Regions from separate parts of the Leuconostoc fallax genome, predicted to be linked through region 1. Evidence: riboswitches for the same ligand, from Rfam matches in the RefSeq annotation. Region 1 holds a riboswitch; the other holds the start of a gene.
What was found. Region 1 has a riboswitch for FMN ahead of C5L23_RS06210 (ECF transporter S component). Riboswitches for the same ligand answer to the same signal wherever they lie in the genome.
Positions count from the first base shown of each region.

Region 2: it holds a riboswitch for FMN, as region 1 does, so the genes downstream of both, ribD (bifunctional diaminohydroxyphosphoribosylaminopyrimidine deaminase/5-amino-6-(5-phosphoribosylamino)uracil reductase RibD) here and C5L23_RS06210 (ECF transporter S component) in region 1, are expected to answer to the same signal.

Region 1 covers NZ_PUFI01000014.1:400,284-403,704, forward strand. Annotated here, with positions in the region: gene C5L23_RS06195 (segregation and condensation protein A) at 1-238, shown strand, start outside; gene scpB (SMC-Scp complex subunit ScpB) at 231-839, shown strand; gene C5L23_RS06205 (pseudouridine synthase) at 832-1,590, shown strand; FMN riboswitch at 1,637-1,779, shown strand; gene C5L23_RS06210 (ECF transporter S component) at 1,841-2,428, shown strand; gene C5L23_RS06215 (LysM peptidoglycan-binding domain-containing protein) at 2,506-3,111, shown strand; gene cmk ((d)CMP kinase) at 3,130-3,421, shown strand, end outside.
Region 2 covers NZ_PUFI01000015.1:11,307-14,727, forward strand. Annotated here, with positions in the region: gene C5L23_RS06660 (riboflavin synthase) at 1-516, opposite strand, end outside; gene ribD (bifunctional diaminohydroxyphosphoribosylaminopyrimidine deaminase/5-amino-6-(5-phosphoribosylamino)uracil reductase RibD) at 516-1,556, opposite strand; FMN riboswitch at 1,680-1,822, opposite strand; gene C5L23_RS06670 (iron-containing alcohol dehydrogenase) at 1,933-3,096, opposite strand; gene C5L23_RS06675 (helix-turn-helix transcriptional regulator) at 3,231-3,421, opposite strand, start outside.

The sequences.
Region 1 (3,421 bases):
GCGTGAACGTTACTCACTTAATGATGCAATGACTTCGGTGACAACAAAGATGAGTCAATTAAGTTCTGGAGAGCGGCTATCATTTAAATCTTTTTTTGTTGATTTGAGTGATCGTGAGATTTTGGTGATGAATTTTTTTGCGTTGCTAGAATTAGTCAAAGAATCACGCTTAATACTGCACCAAGAAATGCCTACAGCAGAAATTTTTATAGAAATTGGAAGTTTTAACGATGAGTAACCAAAGCCAAATCGAAGCCTTGCTATTTGTTGCAGGAGATGAGGGCATCAGTTTTAGTGCAATTAGTAATATTACAGGCTTTACACATCCAGCGATTCAAGGCATTATTGATCATTTAAATGCCAAGTATAGTCAAGATAATAATTGTGCACTTGAATTACATCAAGATGAGGATAGGCTTTATCTGGTAACGAAGCCCGAATTAGGGGGGATTTTAAAAAAATATTTCGAATTACCCGCTAATAATAAATTATCCAAATCTTCTTTAGAGGTTTTAGTTATTATTGCCTATAAACAGCCAATCACTCGAATTGAAATTGAAAATATACGCGGTGTTAAATCGACAAATATTTTACAAAAGCTTTTGACTAAAGAAATGATTCAGGTGGTTGGCCGCAAGGATGAAATTGGTCGACCGATTATGTATGGGACAACATCTGGATTTCTTGATTATTTTGGCTTGAAATCTTTGGATGAATTACCACCTTTAGTAGATTTTGATGCGATTGAGGTGGAATCAGGGGATGCCCCACAACAAATGCTTTTTGATCAAGAAAGTACATTTACCAAACCAAAAAATGAGGAACTTAATCATGTCTGAAATACAAAATGAAGAACGCTTGCAAAAGGTTATTGCGCAAGCAGGTCTTGCTTCACGACGCGGGGCGGAAGCTTTAATCGTTGAGGGCCGTGTGAGTGTTAATGGCCAACAGGTTAAAGAACTAGGAACAAAAGTACGTCGTAGTGATACGGTTGCCGTTGACGGTGTGCCCATCGAGGGGCGTGAACGACTCGTTTATTATTTATTAAATAAGCCACGTGGTGTTGTGACGACGACGCAAGATGAAAAAGGTAGAGCCACTGTTTTAGATATTTTAGATGATGTTAGCCAACGTGTTTATCCAGTAGGGCGTCTAGACTATGACACAACGGGTGCTTTGCTATTGACCAATGACGGCACGATAGCTAATGAACTGATGCACCCAAAATCAAAGGTTGACAAGGTTTATATTGCTAAAGTTAAGGGGATGGCGACTGAGAATGATTTATTACCTTTGAAAAAAGGTGTGATGATTGAGGGGCATAAGACGCAACCAGCACGTGTTAGTGTCGAAAGTGTTGATAAAACTAAGAAAACTAGCATGGTGAAGCTCATTATCCACGAAGGTAAAAATCATCAAGTTAAGAATATGTTAGCTAAGGTCGGCTTCCCAGTTGAAAAACTGAAAAGAGAACAATATGCCTTTTTAGATTTGGTTGGATTACAGCCGGGAGAATATCGTAAGTTAACAAATGCTGAGGTGAGTCGTCTAAAGGCAAAGGATTATAAAAACTATCGTCGTAAGCACTAACCGTTGTTTTTGTTCTGTTCATGTGGTAGTATCATATTAAATTGAATATTTACTTCAGGGTCGGGTGTGATTCCCAACCGGCGGTAATGCATGTTTTCCAATATGACAAGCTCCGCGACTCACAGTGATGTGACCGATTTGGTGAGATTCCAAGGCCGACAGTTAAAGTCTGGTATAAAGAAGTTAAAAATGAAAGTAACTGCTTATTTGTTGTGCCCTGATAAATAGGCAGTTTTTTGAGGATAAAAATATGTCAATTTCACGCACACGGACACAGCGGATTACGTTTATCGCCATCATGAGTACCATATCTTTTTTGCTTATGATATTTCCGCAAATTCCATTAATTCCAGGCGCAGATTTTTTGAAGTTAGATTTTTCAATTATACCTGTTCTGTTAGCTGTATATTGGTTTGATTTTTCAGCAGGATTATTGGTTATTTTATTACGAACAATTTTAAAATTATTATTAAATAACGAAGGCGTCAATACATATTTGGGACTGCCTGTTAATGTGTTAGGTGTTTTGACATTTATCACACTTTTATATCTTATTTTGCCACGGGTAACAGTCAAGTTAAATTATATTCGTGCTATACTTGGCGTCTTGGTTGCAACAGGTGGTTTGGCGATAAGTATGATTATTGTTAATTGGTTTGTGGTCATTCCGCTATATGCACAGTTTGCTCATTTTGATATTCAACAGATATTTGGTGTGGGACACTATTTGATTGCCATTGTTATGCCATTTAATCTGATACAAGGTATTATATGGGGTATTGTTTCGATGACGATTTTATCGAGTACTATGAAAGTTAAGCATATAATTAATAGATGACCAAGACTTTAACACACTAATCGTTCGCCTTATGGTAAACTTTTATGTGAAGTAATTTTATGTGGAGGTCGTTTCAAATGAACGATTATAACCCTAACGACTTGAGTCGAACATCTCGGCGTCAACATCAAAAAGTTGAACCTCATTTTTCAAGAAAAAAAGATCAAGGGTCAGATCAGAATAATAAAAAAATATATGTCCTATTGGTTGCACTATTTTTAGTGGTAATTTCGTTTGTGCCCGTTTACGGTATGATAAAGAACAATCATAGATCAGATGCAACGCCAGCCAGTGTTAAGTCGTCAAGCTCATCAAGTAAGGCTTCATCTTCAACCAGTAGCAAAGCAGACATATCAAAGAGTACTAGTGAAGAGACGAGTACATCAAGTGCGCAAAGCGATGATACTATGGCTTCATCTTCAACCGTGTCAGAAAGCACTGATACCACTACTTCGTCATCCACTGTAGAGTCAGAATCTAGTGCGCAAAGCGACACAACGGCTCAGACAAGTAGTTCAGCAACTAGTAGCGAAGCAAGTCAATCAACAGCAACGGTAGGATCGGGGCAGGGCGCATATCGTGTTGCCACAAATGCAGGTATTTCGGTTTCTGAATTACAACGTCTTAATCCCGGAGTTGATGTGACTAATTTAGCTCCAGGGCAATCATTACGCGTTAAATAAGAGGAGACCCATATTATTATGAATTGGCAAATTGCTATTGATGGGCCAGCTTCAGCTGGAAAATCAACGATTGCAAAAATTTTGGCATCTAATTTAGGTTATATCTATGTAGATACTGGTGCTATGTATCGGACGGTAACATTGGCTGTTAAACGTGCACATATTGATTATAATGATGAATCAAAAGTTATTGAATTACTTGATAAAATTAATATTGATTTTGAACCTGATGTATCTGGACAGCGCGTTTTCTTAAATCATGATGATGTGACAGAAGAGATTCGCTCCAATGAAATTACGAACAACGTGT
Region 2 (3,421 bases), on a different contig from region 1:
TAAATGCGTATGAGTCACCGTATGCGGAATAAGCCCTATTTGGAAAGTGTCCTTTGATGTGTTAATGACGGTTAAACTCACACCAGAAATAGCAATCGAACCTTTAGGCACTATCTGCGACATTAAAGTCGTGTCCGCCACAAGAAAAGTAAAGTAGACTGTTTCTTCTAATCTTTTCTTTTGTATAACCCGTGCTGTTGTGTCGACATGCCCCAAGACAAAATGGCCATCAAAACGTTCTGTTGCTAAGATTGATTTTTCAAGATTAACACTTTCGCCAATCTGGTAGTGGTTAACAATTGTCGCTTTAAAAGTGGGTATCATAATGTTAAAGAATGCATGGTGTGGCTCAAATGAAGTAATGGTCAAGCAAATGCCGTCTACCATGACACTTGCACCGACCTGACTATCACTAAAATAATCCTGATTAGTAGTAATGCCTATTCGTAAAGTATGATCATGACGATGTTCGATATGATCAATTTGTCCAATTTGTTGTGTAATCCCAGTAAACATCATGACACCCCTTTTTCTAAGTGATTAAAATAACGTAACTTAACCGCATTACCAATAGTTAGCATCTCATCTGGATTTTGTTGCAATGTCACGCTTGCTAAGCCGCTGTCCAATAATAATTTATCGGTTCGATATATCAAATATTCGTTCCATAAATCTTGTGCAATAAAAGATTGAATCAAGCTGGGGCCGCCTTCAACCATTATTGATTGAATCTGCTGTTGTTGCGCGAGGTCATTAAGCACACCAATTAAGCCATTATGGCTTTCTTTAACGTACGCATGCTTTTCGGCAAATGCGTGATTTTCAGTATAAATCAACCAACGATTTGAAAAATCAAACTTAATGTTTTGTAATCTACCACGCCTATCTAACACAATGCGTAATGGTTGGGGATGATGTAATGCTAGATATCGCACGGTTAAACTCGGCCAATCAGTGAGAAAAGTCTGGCTACCAATTAGAATGGCGCTTTTACTTGCGCGCTCTTGATGCACATCAATATCAGCTTTGTGGTTCGTTAATTTGATACGTGTCTTAGCATTGTCCGACACAATACCATTCTTAGACGTCGCTAATTTAAGTTGTACATAGGGCAGCCGATGCTCAAAGTAATAGTGAAATTCAGGATTAAGTCGACGACTATGTTCTGTGTTGAGTACATCAACTTGAATACCTGCCTGTTTCAAAATGGCTACCCCATGACCATTTGTCGATGGGTTTGGGTCAATACTGCCAATCACAACACGCCTCAATCCCCACTTCGCCATTGATTGTGCACAAGAACCAACTTTTCCGTGTGTCGAACAAGGTTCTAATGTCACATACATGGTTGCATCAATAACCTGTGCAGGATCTTTCAGCTGATGAAAGGTATTCATTTCTGCATGTTCTTGGCCAAATTGATGATGATAACCTGTCGCCAAAACAACATTATCTTTCACAATAACCGCACCTACTCTGGGATTTTCAAAAGTTAAATCTTTATTGGCTTGAGCTGCTGTTTTTCCAGCCAAAGCCATGAGTGTTAAATCATTCATCTGTTTTCCTCCTTTTTTGGAGCAAAAAACCCGATGTGTTAATCACATCGGGTTTCATTATCAGATTAATTTAAAAAACTAGTCAAAAAAGCCACTAAACGCGACACTAAAAACTAGATAATTTTAAATCTTCTCCCATCCAGACTTTAACTGTCGGTCACAGAATTTCACTGTGTCAACTACATATTCAATATGTAGGTCACGGACTAAGGTAGCATTGTACCATTACCGTCGGTCGGGAATTACACCCTGCCCCGAAGATTAATTATTTAACACTTAAAAATTTAGCATTTAAAAAAATATTTGTCAAATCAATAATCATGTCAAAATAACAAGCAGTCATTCAATTATGCTTCTATCACTGCTTATCTAATGATTATATTGAAGCTTCATAAAGAGCCACAACATCAGCAACAGCCATTGGGACAAAACCATGATCCAAATGGCCCACACTCACTGCGCTTGTAGCCATTGCTTCAAAGTGTTCATTATTCTCAATGCCAACACCTGTCAATGTCATCGGTACCTCTAAACTAGAAATCCATTCTGCGGTAGTATCAATGGCTGCCTGAGCTATCGTGGCATTATCGCCATCAAGTTGCCAGACATGACGACCAAAATTAGCAAACAATGACTGAGTATCCGCATTTAATGCAAAACGCATCCAATGTGGCGTCAAAATCCCCAAACCCACACCATGCGTAATATCATAGTAAGCGGATAGCTCGTGCTCAATCGGATGAACTGTCCATTCATTCGCATTACCTGTTCCTACAAGGCCATTTAATCCCAACGTTGATGCCCACATTAAATTAGCTCGTGCATCATAGTTATTGGGATCTTTCAAAGCAACTGGCGCCCATTTAATGACTGTCCGCATCAAACCTTCAATCATACCGGATTTCACGTCATTATTTTGGGCAGTATCAAAATACTGTTCGGCTAAATGGCTGAAAATATCAATAGCACCGGCAGCTGTTTGCCATTTTGAAACTGAATATGTTAAAGTCGGGTCTAAGAATGATACTGCGGGGGTATTAGGACCAAAAGTATCTAACTTTTGGTTGGTATCAGGATTTGAAATAACCGAACCTGCATTCATTTCAGTTCCCGTCGCTGAGAGTGTCAAAATATCAACCACTGGTACCTGTGGCATTTCAAATCGCTTGCTTGAATCTAATACTAAGTCCCACGGATCTGATGCATAAAATTTTGATGAGGCAATGAGTTTTACAGCGTCAATAACAGAGCCACCGCCAACGGCCAAAATAACATCAATATCATTGTCTTTAGCAAGCTGTTGACCATCTCGTACTGACTCAATTTTGGGATTTGGTTCAATACCAGACAATTCAACAACATTTAAGCCGTCTAATGCTTTAATAACACGGTCATATAAGCCTGACTTTTTAATTGATCCGCCCCCATACGCAAGCAAAATATTCTGTCCGAATTGCGACACGGCATCACGAAGTTCACTATCTATCCGATTCGCGCCGAAACGGATGTCTGTTGCATTTTTAAATGTAAAATTTTCCATATTAAATATTTATTTAACCTTTTCTAAATGATAACCAGTATCTTGTTATTTAAAAATTCTGGTACTTATATTTTAACAGTAAATAAGACGCTGAACCATTTGTAAACAAGGTTTTATGTAAAGACATCAGGATCTTACTGTGATGATTCTGCTGATGATGCATCTACTTCCCAAAACAATGTATTCAGATCGGTTTCTAGTGCATATGCTAGTTTCAGGCACAATGCCAATGAAGGATTATATTTATCATTTTCAATTAAATTAATGGTCTGCCTAGCAACACCAATACGTTGTGATAATTCGTATTGCGACAATTTTTTCTTTT